2 regions of the Lysobacter sp. Soil_C_59 genome follow, and region 1 is predicted to be linked to the other one. Evidence: riboswitches for the same ligand, from Rfam matches in the RefSeq annotation. Region 1 holds a riboswitch; the other holds the start of a gene.

Region 1 (7,409 bases):
CGAAGTTGTCATGCGCGGCGCGGCTGATGCGCCAGCCGGTCGAGTTGACCGGGGCAAACTGCAGGCCGATCAGTCCGCTGCCTATCGCCATCACCGTCACCCACACGGTCAGCAGGGCTGTGCCGGTGAGCGCGTAGCCGGCGCGCAGCGGACCCTGCCGGTGCAGGAACTGTTCGATCGCGACGCAACCGGCCGCGAGCAGCATCGGGTAGGCACCGGCCAGGTAGTAGGAGCGGCCCTGGGCCAGAACGAACAGCAGCAGCGCTACCAGGTACATCCACGCCACGACCGCGTAGCGCCGGCCCGCCTTGGCCAACGTCAGCCACACCAGGCCGGCAAACCAGACCGGCAACGCCATCAGGCCGGCGTTGCCGTACAACTGCTCGACGAGGAAGTCGCGCGTGCGACCGATGCGCACGTCACGCGCATGGATGAACTGCAGGAAATCCAGCGATATGAAGTCGTGCCGCCATTGCCACAGGGCATTGGGCAGGAACAGCAGCAGCGACAGCGCAACTCCGAGCCACAGCCAGCGGCTGCGCAGGTGCGCGCGCAGCGGCGTCGCCAGGGTCGCAACCACTATGCCTGCGACGCAGAACACGATGGTGTACTTGGTCAGCATGCCCAGGCCGATGACCGTGCCGATCGCCAGCCACCAGCGCGAGTCGCCGCTGTTGACCAGCCGCAGTACCAGCCAGGCCAGCAGCACCCACCACAGGTAGTCGAAGCTGACGTACTGCATCAGCCCGCCGGCCACCATCGAGAACGGTGCCAGGGCGGTGAACAGCGCGGCGACTATCTGCGTGGCACGGGTGCCGCCCATCTCGCGCGCGATCAGGCCGGCGAGCACGGCGGCGATGCTCTGCGCGAGCGCCGCGAATACCCGGAAGCCGCTGAGCGAATCACCGAACAGTTCCAGCGAGGTCCGCGCCAGCGCCGGCGTCAGCGGCGGGTAAGCGACGTAGCCCCAGGCAAGACTGCGCGCATCGTCGAGCAGCGCCAGTTCGTCGCGATGGAAGCCGTAATGCTGGTTGCTGAAAAGCCGTAGGACGAACAGCGCGATTGCGATCACGGCGAGCCAGACGACATGGCTGCGGGGCAGGCGCATTGGCATGGCAGCGGCGATTCCCGTTCCGGATGTCGGCTATTTAGTCCTGCGTTTGGCCCAGATGCAATGGAGGAATGGCGCAATGGAGGCCGCCCGACCCATGGGGGCGGGCGGCTCCATGGCCGTCAGGCCGTGGCCAGCCCCTGGCGCAGTTCGCGCGTGGCCTGGACCATCGCGCTCAGTGCCTTTCGCACCTCCGGCCAGCCGCGCGTCTTCAGGCCGCAGTCCGGGTTGACCCACAGCTGCGCCGCCGGGATCACCTGCAACGCCTTGTCCAGCAGTTCGCCTATCTCGGCGGGCGACGGCACGCGCGGGGCGTGGATGTCATACACGCCCGGACCGATGCCGTTGGGGTAGCGGAACCGGGCGAAGGCATCGAGCAGTTCCATCCGCGAGCGCGAGGTCTCGATCGAGATCACGTCGGCGTCGAGCGCGGCGACCGCGTCGATGATGTCGTTGAACTCGGCGTAGCACATGTGGGTATGGATCTGCGTGGTGTCCGCCACCGCGGCGGCGGCGAGGCCGAACGCCTCCACTGCCCAGTCCAGATAGTGCGGCCAGTCCTCGCGCCGCAACGGCAGGCCTTCGCGCAAGGCCGGCTCGTCGATCTGGATGATGGCGATGCCGGCCGCTTCCAGCTCGAGCACTTCATCGCGCAGGGCCAGCGCGATCTGCCGGCAGGTGTCGGCGCGCGGCTGGTCGTCGCGCACGAACGACCACTGCAGGATGGTCACCGGCCCGGTCAGCATGCCCTTCACCGGGTACTGCGTGCGCGACTGTGCGTAGCGGGTCCACTCCACGGTCATCGCGCGTGGCCGGCTGACGTCGCCATACAGCACCGGCGGCTTCACGCAGCGCGAGCCGTAGCTTTGCACCCAGCCGTGCGAGGTGAAGGCAAAGCCGTCGAGCTGCTCGCCGAAGTACTCGACCATGTCGTTGCGTTCGAACTCGCCGTGCACCAGCACGTCCAGGCCGATCGCTTCCTGCTCGCGCAGGCAGTTGTCGATCTCGCGCTCGAGGAACAGGCGGTAGCCGGCGTCATCGAGCTTGCCGGCCTTGTGGTCGGCGCGTGCCTTGCGCACCAGCGACAGCTGCGGGAACGAACCGATGGTGGTGGTCGGCAGTGGTGGCAACGCGAGGCGTTCGTGTTGCAGGCGCGCGCGCTGCGGGTAGGGCGTGGTGCGCTGGCTCATCGCCGGCAGCAGGCCGGCCAGTCGCGCGCGTACTGTCGCGTTGCTCAGTTCCGGAGCGTTGCGGTGTGCCGTGCGCGCGACCTGTGCGCTGGCAATCGCTGCCACGGCAGTGGCCTCGCCGGCATGGGCATCGGCGAGCAGTCGCAACTCCTCCAGCTTCTGGCGGGCGAACGCCATGCCACCGCGCAGGGGTTGTTGCAGCTTGCGCTCCAGGTCCAGGTCGATCGGCACGTGCAGCAGGGAGCACGACGGCGCCAGCCATCGCACGCGCGCACCAGCCGTGCTTGCAAGCGCCAGCGCCGCATAGAGGTCGGTACGCCATACGTTGCGTCCATCGACGACGCCAAGGCTGAGCGAACGCTCGGCCGGCCAGGCTTCAAGCACTCGCGCGAGCTGTTGCGGCGCACGTGCCAGGTCGATGTGCAGCGCATCCACGGGCAGCCCGGCGACCAGTTCGAGGTTGTCGCCCAGATCGCCGAAGTAGGTCGCGAGGAGGATCTGCGGAACGTCGGCGGCGGCCAGTGTGGCGAATGCGCGACGATAGGCATCGCGGTCTGCCTCGCCCAGGTCGAGCACCAGGCACGGTTCGTCGATCTGCACCCACGACGCACCGGCGGCCTTCAACTGCGCAAGCAGTTGCACGTACGCCGGAAGCAGCTTGTCGATCAGTTCGAGCGGGCAGCCGCCGTCTTCGCGCTTGCCCAGCTTGAGGAACGACACCGGGCCGAGCAGCACGGGGCGCGCCTCCAGTCCAAGTGCGCGGGCTTCAAGCAGTTCGGCCAGCGGCTTGTCGCCGCGAAGGCGGAAACGCTGCTCGAGCTGGAACTGCGGCACGAGGTAGTGGTAGTTGCTGTCGAACCACTTGGTCATCTCCAGCGCGTGCAGGTCGTGGTGGCCGTCCTGCAGGCCGCGGGCAAGGGCGAAGTAGCCGTCCAGCGGGTCCGCCTCGAACACGTCCCGGTGCGATGGCGGGATGGCGTCGAACAGGACCGCGGTGTCGAGCACGTGGTCGTACAGGGAGAAGTCGTTGCACGGGACGACATCGACGCCGGCATCGCGTGCCAGCTGCCAGTGCCGGGCACGCAGTTCGCGTGCGGTTGCATGAAGGTCCGCCGATGTCGTCTGGCCTTTCCAGAACGATTCGAGGGCCTGCTTGAGCTCGCGTCGCGCGCCGATGCGCGGGAAGCCGAGGTGGGTTACCTGAGTCATGGTGATGATGTACCTGCGATGCGTTATGCATGACGCAGGGCAACGAAGGAGGGCACGGCCACGCGCCGACGCCGCGAACGGCGCCGGAAGAAGACCAGCCTTCGACCTTCGCCCCCGCGGGCGAACCGGCCGCGCGGCGCGAGCCGTGCGGTCGGGGGTCGGACGGAGGGCGGACCCTCCGGTCGGGGCAGGTCTTCGGGCTCGTGGGCGCGGGGACACGAGGTCCCCACCTACTGGCCACCGCTTCCCGGGCAAAGCCCAGTGCATGGATGGCGGTCGTTCCCATATACCGCTGCGGGGCAGCTCCGGAATTGGACTGGCGTCCGTACCGGATTCCCTCTGGCGCCGCCGGTTGCCCGGCGGTGCTTGTCACATCGCTCCATCTTTATGAAGCGATGATCACCACGACGGCGCTAACGTTAGCCCCGTCGGCAGGAGGCGTCAATCGGCCGATGGCACCAGGGCGGGGACCGGCGTCGGCTGGCCGTGCATGTCCAGCGCGACCATGGTGAAGCGGCCGCGCGTGGCCAGCTGGATGTCGCCGGTCATCAGGTCCTCCCGATGCATGTCGACTTCCACCTGCAGCGAGCTGCGGCCGGTGGCGACCACGCGTGCGACCAGCTCGACCAGCGCGCCCTTGGGCACGGCGACGTGGAAGTCGATCTGTTCCGAGCGCGCCGTGACCACGGTGCTGCGCGCATAGCGCGAGGCGGCGACGAAGGCGGCCTTGTCCATCCACGCCAGCGCCTGGCCGCCGAACAGCGTGCCCAGGTGGTTGGTGTGGTCGGGGAACACTATCTCCGTCATGCGCGCTTCGATGGGAGGCGCAGCCGCTTCAGAACGCGGCATCGAAGGCGACCTCGCCCTGCACGCCCACCTGGTACGCGGAGACGCGACGCTCGAAGAAGTTGGTCACTTCCTGCACGTCCTGCAGGTCCATGAAGGCGAACGGGTTGGTCGCGCCGAAATGGCGCGGCATGCCCAACTGCGCGAGGCGCTGGTCGGCGCAGTACTGCAGGTACTGGCGCATGTCCTTCGGCGACAGGCCGGCGACGCCGCCCGACAGAACGTCCTGGGCGAACTGCATTTCGCACTCCACCGCTTCCTCCAGCATCTGCACGACCTGGCGCTGCAGTTCGTCGTCGAACAGTTCCGGCTGCTCGCTGCGCGCGGTGCGGATCACCTCGAAGGCGAAGGCCATGTGGCAGCTCTCGTCGCGGAACACCCAGTTGGTGCCCGAGGCCAGGCCGTGCAGCAGGCCGCGCGAACGCAGGTAGTAGACGTAGGCGAAGGCGGCGAAGAAGAACAGGCCTTCGATGCAGCAGGCGAAGCAGATCAGGTTCAGCAGGAACTGGCGGCGCTGCTCCGTCGTCTCGATGCGGCGGATGTCCTGGATCGAGTCGATCCACTTGAAGCAGAACTCGGCCTTGGCACGAATGGACGGGATGTTCTGCACGGCATCGAACGCCTTGGCGCGCGCGACCGGGTCGGGCAGGTAGGTGTCGAGCAGGGTCAGGTAGAACTGCACGTGCAGCGCTTCCTCGTACAGCTGCCGCGACAGGTACATGCGCGCCTCGGGCGCGTTGATGTGCTGGTAGAGGTTCAGCACCAGGTTGTTGGCGACGATGCTGTCGCCGGTGGCGAAGAACGCCACCAGACGCTCGATCAGATGACGCTCGGCCGGCCCAAGCTTGTGCTTGAGGTCGTTGACGTCGAGCGAGAAGTCGACCTCTTCGACGGTCCAGGTGTTGCGGATCGCGTCGCGGTACATCTCGTAGAACTGCGGGTAGCGCATCGGCCGCAGGGTGAGGTCGAAGCCGGGGTCGAGCAGGCGTATGTCGGACATGGTGTTGCCTCGGTGGACCTTGCCCTTCAGAGGCGTTCGACGCTGCGTTCCGCGGGGGGAGGGAGGCAGTTCGCGCGTCGCACGCCGGCTGAAGGGAAGGTTCTTGTGGGGCGGTGGCAATGGCCACCGCCGAAGACATCGTCATCCCCGCGAAGGCGGGAACCCAGTGACTTTGCTGCAGTTAAGCGCAACGGCGCTGGGTTCCCGCCTTCGCGGGAATGACGGATTACTTGCTACTGGCAGGCCTCGCAGCTTTCCGGGTTTTCCAGCGAGCACGCGACCGCTTCCACCGCCGTGTACTCCGGCTTGGCCGCTTCGGCGACGCCGCTGACGGTGGCCTTGGCGATCTTCGTCGCCGGGCGCGAGCGCAGGTAGTAGGTGGTCTTCAGGCCCTTCTTCCACGCGTACATATACATCGACGACAGCTGGCCGATGTTCGGGCTCTCGATGAACAGGTTCAGCGACTGGCTCTGGTCGATGAAGGCGCCGCGGTCGGCGGCCATGTCGATCAGCGAGCGCATCGGCAGTTCCCACGCGGTGCGATAGACCGCGCGCAACGACTCTGGAATCTGCGTGATGCCCTGGATCGAACCTTCGGCCATCTTGATGCGGTCGCGCAGTTCCGGCGTCCACAGGCCGAGCGTCTTGAGCTCTTCGGCGAGGTAGCGGTTGACGACGAGGAAGTCGCCCGACAGCGTCTCGCGCTTGAACAGGTTCGACACCTGCGGCTCGATGCACTCGTAGCAGCCGGCGATCGAGGCGATGGTCGCCGTCGGCGCGATCGCGATCAGCAGCGAGTTGCGCAGGCCGTGCTCGGCGATGCGGGCACGCAGGCTGTCCCAGCCGTGGGCGTCGGACGGCGCCACGCCCCAGGCTTCGAACTGCAGCTCACCCTGCGAGGCGCGAGTGTCGGCGAACGACGGATGCCGGCCGCGCTCCATCGCCAGCTCGTTGGAAGCCGACAGTGCATGGAAGTACACGGCCTCGGCGATCTGCTTCGACAGCGCACGCGCCCGGTCGGAGTCGAACGGCATGCGCAGCTTGAAGAACACGTCCTGCAGGCCCATCACGCCCAGGCCGACCGGGCGCCACTTGAGGTTGGCGCGGCGCGCGGTCTCGATCGGGTAGAAGTTCAGGTCGATCACGCGGTCGAGCTGGCGCACGGCAAGGCGTACGGTCTCGGCAAGCTTCTCGAAGTCGAAGCGTCCGTCTTCGCCATGCACCGGGCCTTCGGAGAAGAGTTCAACGTGATGCGACAGGTTGATCGAGCCCAGGTTGCACACCGCGGTCTCGTCCTGCGAAGTGACTTCCAGGATCTCGGTGCAAAGGTTCGACAGGTGCACCACGTTGCCTTCGCGCAGGGTCTGGTTGCAGGCGCGGTTGGACTTGTCCTTGAAGTTCATCCAGCCGTTGCCGGTCTGCGCCAGCGTGCGCACCATGCGGCTGTACAGCTCGCGTGCCTTGACGGTGCGCGCCGCCAGGCCGGCCACTTCGGCGGCGTGGTAGGCGCGATCGAAGGCTTCGCCCCACAGGTCGGTCAGCTGCGGCACCCTGGCCGGGTCGAACAGCGACCAGTCGCCGTCGGCCTCGACGCGGCGCATGAACTCGTCGGGGATCCAGTTGGCCAGGTTGAGGTTGTGCGTGCGCCGCGCCTCGTCACCGGTGTTGTCGCGCAGTTCCAGGAACTCCTCGACGTCGGCGTGCCACGGCTCCAGGTACACGCAGGCCGCGCCCTTGCGCTTGCCGCCCTGGTTGACCGCGGCGACCGAGGCATCGAGCGTCTTCAGCCACGGCACGATGCCGTTGCTCAGGCCGTTGGTGGAGCGGATAAGCGAACCGCGCGAGCGGATGCGGGTGTAGCTCAGGCCGATGCCGCCGCTGAACTTGCTCAGCTTGGCCACGTCCATGTAACGCTTGTAGATGCTTTCCAGCGAGTCTTCCGGCGAGTCGAGCAGGAAGCAGCTCGACAGCTGTTCGTGCGTGGTGCCGGAGTTGAACAACGTCGGCGAGCTGGGGATGTAGTCCAGCTGCGCCATGCGCCGGTACAGCGCCA
Region 2 (7,409 bases), on a different contig from region 1:
GCCGGCGGCGAACTGCACGTTCTGGCCACGCACCGCGGTCAGCACCTGGGTCGCCGACAGGCCAAAGCCGCGCAGCTTGTCCGGGTTCAGCCAGATGTTCATGGCGTATTCGCTGCCGAACTGCTGGGTGCTGCCCACGCCCGGCACGCGCGCGATCTGGTCGAGCACGCGCGAACCGATGATGTCGCTGAGGCTGTCGCGGTCGAAGCGTTCGCTGTCGGCGCGCAGTGCCACCACCATCAGGAAGCCGGCGTTGGCCTTGGCCACCACCACGCCCTGCTGGGTCACTTCGGTCGGCAGTCGCGGCGTTGCCAGCGCGACCTTGTTCTGCACCTGCACCTGGGCGATGTCCGGGTCGGTGCCCGGTGCGAACGTCAGGGTGATGTTGGAACCGCCGCTCGAACTCGACGAGGAGTTGAAGTAGACGAGGTTGTCGATGCCGGTGAGCTGCTGCTCGATCACCTGGGTGACCGCGCCTTCAGCCGTCTCGGCGCTCGCGCCCGGGTACGACGCCGACACGGTGACCTGCGGCGGGGCGATGCTCGGGTACGACTCGACACCGAGGTTGAAGATCGCCAGCACGCCGCACAGCGATATCAGGATCGCGATGACCCAGGCGAAGACCGGGTGGTTGATGAAGAATCTGGACATGGCGGGGGGTCAGTCCTTGTTTGCCTGCGCCTCGGCGGCAGGCTTGGCGGCAGGCTTGGCGTCCTGGGCAGGCTTGCCTTCACCGGCAGCGGCAACGGGTGCTGCCTTCGCCGGCTGGCCCGGCGTTGCACGCTGGATGCCCGAGACGATGACCTGGTCGCCGGCGGCCAGGCCGCTGCTCACGACCCAGCTGTCGCCCTGCAGGCGATCGGTGACGACGTCCTTGCGCGCGACCTTGCCGTCGGCACCGACCACCAGCACGTACGGGCTCTTGGCATCGCGCAGCAGGCCGACCTGCGGCACGAGGTAGGCATTGGCCTGCTCGCCGAGCGTCGCCTTCAGCGTCACGTAGGTGCCCGGCAACAGGTTCTTGTCCGGGTTGGGGATGCGCGCGCGCATCGCGATCGCACCCGTTGCCGGATCGACCACGTCGCCGGAGAAGTCCATGGTGCCGGTGCGCTGGTAGACGCTGCCGTCGGGCAGCACCACCTGCACTTGGCCCTCGCCGGTGCCGGCGCCGGTGCGGGCGCGACGGATCTGCTCGAGCTCGGTGACGCTGACCGAGAAATTCACGTACAGCGGATCGATCTGGTCGACGGTGGTCAGCAGCGTCGCCGTGTCCTGGCCGACCAGTGCGCCTTCGGTGACCTGCTGCTTGCCGGCGCGACCGCTGATCGGCGCGCGCACGGTGGCGTAGCCCAGGTTGATGCGTGCATCGGTCAACGCGGCCTGGGCCTGCTTGACCGCGGCGCTGGCGCTGCGTTCGGCGGCAAGGGCGTTGTCGAGGTCGGACTGCGAGACGAACTTCTGCGGTGCCAGGCGACGGGCGCGGTCTGCGGCCGACTTGGCGTTTGCGTATGTCGCTTCAGCCGCCGCGAGCGCGGCCTGGGACTGGCCCGTCGACGCCTTCAGCTGGTCGGGATCGATCTGGAACAGCACCTGGCCCGCCTTCACGTCGGTGCCTTCGTCGTACAGGCGCTGCTTGAGCACGCCCGGCACGCGGGCGCGCACGTCGGCGCTACGGAATGCGGCCAGACGGCCGACGAGGTCCTTCTGCAGCGGCACGTTGCCGGGTTGCAGTTTGACCACGCCGACTTCCGGAGGAGGCATGCCGCCCCCCTGTGCCTGATCCTTACCGCCACAGGCGGTGAGTGCGAGGGCCAACGCGGCGGCCATTGCCACCGAGCGCGGGTTCTTGACCATGGGGGAGGACTCCGATTCCGTCATGTACGAGCGATGATGCTCAGATTGGTTTAATTCCTATACCGCCCAGTCTAGCATTCTGAGTTTTCCGCCCACCCCCCAGAAGTCACACGCGGGGTAATCACGCCGGATCAGGCACAAGAAGGCCCGCGGAGCGTTTCAAGCGCTGGTCGGCGCAAGCAGGTGCGCCAGTGCGGCGGGATCGGGCCGATCGCGGAACGGCAGGCGTCCCCAGCAAGGTATCGGCAAACGGTGGCGTAGCAGCGTGAAGTTGTCGTCGGCGCGCGCCATGTGCGGATCGATGTCGTTGGCGATCCAGCCAGCCAGGCGCAATCCATCGGCAGCAATCGCGCGCGCGGTCAGACGTGCGTGGTTGATGCAACCCAGGCGCAGGCCGACCACCATCACCACCGGCACATCCAGCGCGCGTACCAGGTCGGCCTGGTCGAGATCGGTCGACAGCGGTGCGGCCCAGCCGCCGACGCCCTCCACCACGACCGCATCGGCCATCGCCGACAAGCGTGCATGCGCATCCAGGATCGGCTGCAGCTGCACCGTCACGCCGGCATCGGCCGCGGCAAGTTCCGGTGCCAGCGGCTGCAGCAGCGCATAGGGATTGACGTCGTCATAGGCCGGGCGTGGCTCGCTGGCCGCCTGCAGCAACAGTGCATCTTCATTGCGCAGACCGTCTGCGGTGACCTCGCAGCCGCTGGCGAGCGGCTTCATGCCGACCACACGCAGGCCGCGCGCGCGCAGCGCGTGCAGCAGGGTCGCACTGGCCAGTGATTTACCGATGCCGGTATCGGTGCCGGTGACGAACCAGCCGACATGGCCCTGGGGCCTGTTCATCGCCGGATCGTCCCTCGCAAGCTCAGGGGCCGCACGCTGGTAGACTGCGGGAAAGAGGCATTTATGTTCACCAGCGAAAGTCTAAGCGGGCCCAAGCCCGAACAGTACGCACAGTTGCTCGAGCAGGCGCGGGCGCTGGTGCACGGCGAACGCGACCGTGTGGCCAACGCCGCCAATCTCTCGGCCCTGGTGTACCACTCCCTGCCCGGCCTGAACTGGGTCGGTTTCTACCTGTTCGACGGCACCGAACTGGTGGTCGGACCGTTCCAGGGACTGCCGGCCTGCATCCGGATTCCGCTCGACAAGGGCGTCTGCGGGGCCGCCGCGACCACCCGCCAGACCCAGCGGATCGCCGATGTCCACGCCTTCCCTGGCCACATTGCGTGCGATTCTGCGTCTAACTCAGAACTGGTCGTGCCACTTGTGGGGGGGGATGGCCAGCTGATCGGCGTGTTCGATCTGGACAGCCCGCACTTCGACCGCTTCGACGCCGACGACCAGCGCGGCCTGGAGGCGATTGCGCAGGCCTTCGTGGAGTCGCTGGCATGAGTATCGGGAAGAACGGGGAAAAGGGCGGCGACAAGCTGCGCAACATCGGTCCCAAGTCGGCGGCCTGGCTGCGCCAGGTGGGCCTGCGCTCGCGCGAGGACCTGACCGCGGTCGGGACCGTCGAGGCGTTCATGCGCGTCAAGCGCGCCGGCTTCAAGCCGACGTTGAACCTGCTGTACGCCATCGAAGGCGCGCTGCAGGACTGCCATTGGCAGGAGATCTCCGACGAGCGTCGCGCCGAACTGATCGCCGCCACCGAAGCGGCGATCGCCCTGCTGCCGCCGCCGCGCTACCGCCCGCCGGCAGGCCCGGTGACGACGACCCAGGTTGCCGAGGAAACGATGGCGATGCCGTCGCTGCTGGATGAGCCGGCGGATCGGGACTGAGCAACGTCCTTGGATCCCCGCCTTCGCGGGGATGACGGTGAGGCGGGGAAAAATCGCGTAGACTGCGCCCCGCTTCGAGGTGACCCGGCGGCGTCCTGCCGGCGGGTTGAAACGGGAAGCCGGTGACGTCCCTCCGCTCAAGATGGGTGGGATCATTCCGGCACTGCCCCCGCAACGGTAAGCGAGTACAAGCGCTGCATCCGCCACTGTGCATGTCACGGGAAGGCGCGGCGCCGGAGAGCACAGCCCTCCACTCGCGAGTCCGGAGACCGGCCTGGAAGCAGGGTCACGCCTGCACATGACTGTGCGGCCGTGCCCACCCCTGGTTGCGATGCGGAGGGCATCGCGGCGGCGACGTTGGCGCCGTGCGCCCACACCGCAGCCCCGTGCACTCTCCTTTCGCGACTGTCCCAGTTGCCCGTCACGGCCCGAGCCGTGCGTTGGAGATTCCTCGATGCAATTGCGTAATCTGTCCCTTGCCGTCGCGTGCCTGCTGGCCGCACCCGCGCTCGCCCATGCGCAGGACGGCACTGCCCCGACCAACCTTGACCAGGTCATCGTCACCGCCAACCGCACTGCGATCAGCGTCAACGACGCGCTGGCACCGGTCGAGGTCATCGACGCCGAACAGATCCGCCACAGCCAGGCGCGCTCGCTGCCCGACCTGCTGCGCGGCCGCGCCGGCATCTCGATGTCCAACCAGGGCGGCAGCGGCAAGCTGACCACGCTGTTCCTGCGCGGCGCCGAATCCGACCACGTGCTGGTGCTGGTCGACGGCATCCGCGTCGGCTCGGCGACTTCGGGCCTGACCGCGTTCCAGGACCTGCCGATCGAAATGATCGACCGCGTCGAGATCGTCCGTGGCCCGCGTTCGAGCCTGTACGGCGCCGACGCCATCGGCGGCGTGATCCAGGTGTTCACCCGCCGCGACAAGCAGGCCTTCGCACCGCGCGTGCGCTTCGACGGCGGCAGCAACGACACCCTCGGTTACGGCGTCGGTTTCGGCGGCAGCAATGACCGCGGCTGGTTCGGTGCCGACTACCAGCACACCCGCACCAGCGGCATCAACGCCTGCAACGGCTTCTTCGACCCGGCGACCTTCGACGGCGCCGGTTGCTTCATCGCCATGGATTCGCAGCCCGACCGCGACGGCTACGAGAAGGATGCGCTGTCGCTGCGCGGCGGCATCAACCTGACCGAGCAGTGGAGCGTGGAAGGCCACGCGCTGCGCAACGAAGGCGACAACGAATTCGACGGCGACTTCACCGACCGTGCCGAAACCGTGCAGCAGGTCATCGGCGGCAAAGTGCGCTGGCATCCGTCCGACCGCGTCGACGTGCACCTGACCGCCGGCCGCAACGTCGACTCGTCCGACAACTTCCTCGGCGACACCTACCTCGACTTCTTCAGCACCAACCGCGACAGCGCGACGCTGCAGGGCGACTTCGGCATCGCCGCCGGCCAGCTGGTCAGCGTTGGCCTGGACTGGCTCAACGACAGCGTCGAGAGCACCACGCCGTACGACGAGGACGAGCGCGACAACAAGGCCGCGTTCGTGCAGTACCAAGGCAAGTTCGGCGCGCAGTCGATCGAAGCCAGCGTGCGCCGCGACGACAACGAGCAGTTCGGCGGCCACACCACCGGCGGTGCCGCCTGGGGCCTGGTGTTCGCCGACAACTGGCGCGTCACCGCCGGCTACGGCAGCGCATTCAAGGCACCGACCTTCAACGAGCTGTACTTCCCGTTCTTCGGCAACCCGAACCTGCGCCCGGAAGACTCCGAGACCTGGGAGCTGGGCCTGGCCTTCCTGGGTGACGGTTTCAACGTCCACCTCGACACCTTCAGCACCGACGTCGACGACCTGATCGCGTTCGATGCGGCGATCAACCTGCCCAACAACGTCGAGAAGGCGCGCATGCAGGGCGCCGAGCTGTCGGCCGACACCACGATCGCCGACTGGACCATCAACGGTGCGATCAGCTACCTCGACACCGAGAACCGCCGCGGTTTCTACGAGGGCAATGACTTGGCCCGCCGTGCGAAGAACAGTGCCCGCCTCGACGTCGACCGCGCCTTCGGTGCGTTCCGCTTCGGCCTGACCGCGGTCGGCGAAGGATCGCGCTTCGATGACGTCGCCAACACTCGCCGCCTCGGCGGCTACGGCACGCTCGACCTGCGCGCCGAGTACGCCATCACCCAGGACCTGACGTTGCAGGCGCGCGTGGCGAACGTGTTCGACCGCGATTACGAGACGGTGGCGTTCTACAACCAGCCAGGGCGTGAGTGGTTCCTGACGCTGCGCTACGCGCCGGTGAACTGAGGCGTCGGCTCGACCCAGGAAAAGGCCCGGCAATGCCGGGCCTTTTCTTGCGTGGGTGGCTGGCTGGTGGAGGAGGTGGGGTGTATTCCGCGAACCTCCGCTTCGCTCCGTTTATTGTTCGCGAAATACACCCCACCCCCTCCTTGCGGAAGCTGTCGTTGTTTTGTTGACTTCGACTGTTAGCGAGAGCGCATTGCGCGCGTAAAGGTGGTGCACGGGTCGGACTCGGCCTGCCACGGCCCTGGACGGTGTCCGTGCCCTCGCTCATTCGCACGTCTGCTCGGTGAGCTCGGTCCCGGACGCCCGCGAAAGGAATTGGTTGTTCCAAACCCACTCGCGCTGTTGAGGCCCTCTCCCCTTGTGGGAGAGGAGTTGGGGAGAGGGGGCGCCGGAGACCGTGAAATGCACGCTCGATCAACGCATCCGATCGAACGAATACAAGGCCGCGAGCGGATGCCGCCGCCGCTTGATGGCAGCTCGGATCAGATCGCGCCCAACCATCGAGTACGTGATGCCGTTGCCGCCGTAGGCCATGGCGAACAGCACGCGCGGGCCCCACTGCCGGTTCGCACCCATGAACGGCAGTCCGTCCTTTGTCTCGGCGAAGGTGCCTGCCCACGAGAACGCGGGTATCAATGGCTTCAGCTGCGGGAACAGGCCCGACAGCTTCTCCATCAGCTTGCGCGACTTCTTTCCGACGCGGCCATCGCGTCGTGCCGGGATGTCCACCGCATCGTCCTCGCCGCCGACGATCACGCGGCAGTCGGGCGTGGTGCGCAGGTAGAGGTATGGCCTCGCGGTCTCCCACATCACCGTGCGCCGCATTGATGCCAGGACCCCAGGGTCCAACGGATCGGAAATGAATGCATAGCTGCTGCGATTGCTGGCGAAGCGCCGGTCGAGCCACTGCTGCGACGCATAGCCCGCCGCAACCACTACATGCCCGGCGCGGATGCGCAGGCCATCGCCCGTGACCAGATCCACCTTGCGCGCCGACGGCTCGATGCGCTCGACGCAGGTGCGGTCGAACACCTGCGCACCCTGCCCCTGCAGTGCGCGGAACAGCCGGTAAGTCAACCGGTACGGGTCGATGCTGGCCGCCGGCGTACTCACAATCGCCGCCGGCGCGCGGAACCCGAAGCGCTCCAGCAGTTCCTCCGGCTCCAGCCATTCGACATCGAAACCGTGCTCCGCGCGCAGGTCGAACTCGCTGCGGAGCTTGCGCCGATGCCAGGCGCGGCTGGCGTAGTACACGCTCTGCACACGCTCGAAGCCGACATCGCGCAGGCGACGCGACAGCGTCTCCAGCTCACCGATGGTTTCTGCAGAGGCGCGGTACGACTTCAGTGCCTCTGAAATGCCGTACTGCTTGGCCAGATCGCCCAGCGTCACGTCGCTCTCGTACTGCAGCAGCGCGGTGCTCGCCGCGGTGCTCCCCCAGCCGATGTCGC

What was found. A riboswitch is a leader RNA that binds a small molecule or an ion and turns the genes downstream of it on or off. The one in region 1 is predicted to bind cobalamin.
Region 2: it holds a riboswitch for cobalamin, as region 1 does, so the genes downstream of both, btuB (TonB-dependent vitamin B12 receptor) here and metE (5-methyltetrahydropteroyltriglutamate--homocysteine S-methyltransferase) in region 1, are expected to answer to the same signal.

Annotation. Positions count from the first base shown of each region.
Region 1 covers NZ_JBDGKK010000006.1:67,366-74,774, forward strand. Annotated here, with positions in the region: gene AC3A3Q_RS12860 (glycosyltransferase family 39 protein) at 1-1,108, opposite strand, end outside; gene metE (5-methyltetrahydropteroyltriglutamate--homocysteine S-methyltransferase) at 1,234-3,510, opposite strand; cobalamin riboswitch at 3,698-3,876, opposite strand; gene AC3A3Q_RS12870 (acyl-CoA thioesterase) at 3,952-4,359, opposite strand; gene AC3A3Q_RS12875 (ribonucleotide-diphosphate reductase subunit beta) at 4,346-5,356, opposite strand; gene AC3A3Q_RS12880 (ribonucleoside-diphosphate reductase subunit alpha) at 5,590-7,409, opposite strand, start outside.
Region 2 covers NZ_JBDGKK010000004.1:302,649-310,057, reverse strand. Annotated here, with positions in the region: gene AC3A3Q_RS10665 (multidrug efflux RND transporter permease subunit) at 1-651, opposite strand, end outside; gene AC3A3Q_RS10660 (efflux RND transporter periplasmic adaptor subunit) at 661-1,854, opposite strand; gene bioD (dethiobiotin synthase) at 2,014-2,703, opposite strand; gene AC3A3Q_RS10650 (GAF domain-containing protein) at 2,767-3,252, shown strand; gene AC3A3Q_RS10645 (TfoX/Sxy family protein) at 3,249-3,638, shown strand; cobalamin riboswitch at 3,699-3,930, shown strand; gene btuB (TonB-dependent vitamin B12 receptor) at 4,093-5,958, shown strand; gene AC3A3Q_RS10635 (NAD(P)/FAD-dependent oxidoreductase) at 6,373-7,409, opposite strand, start outside.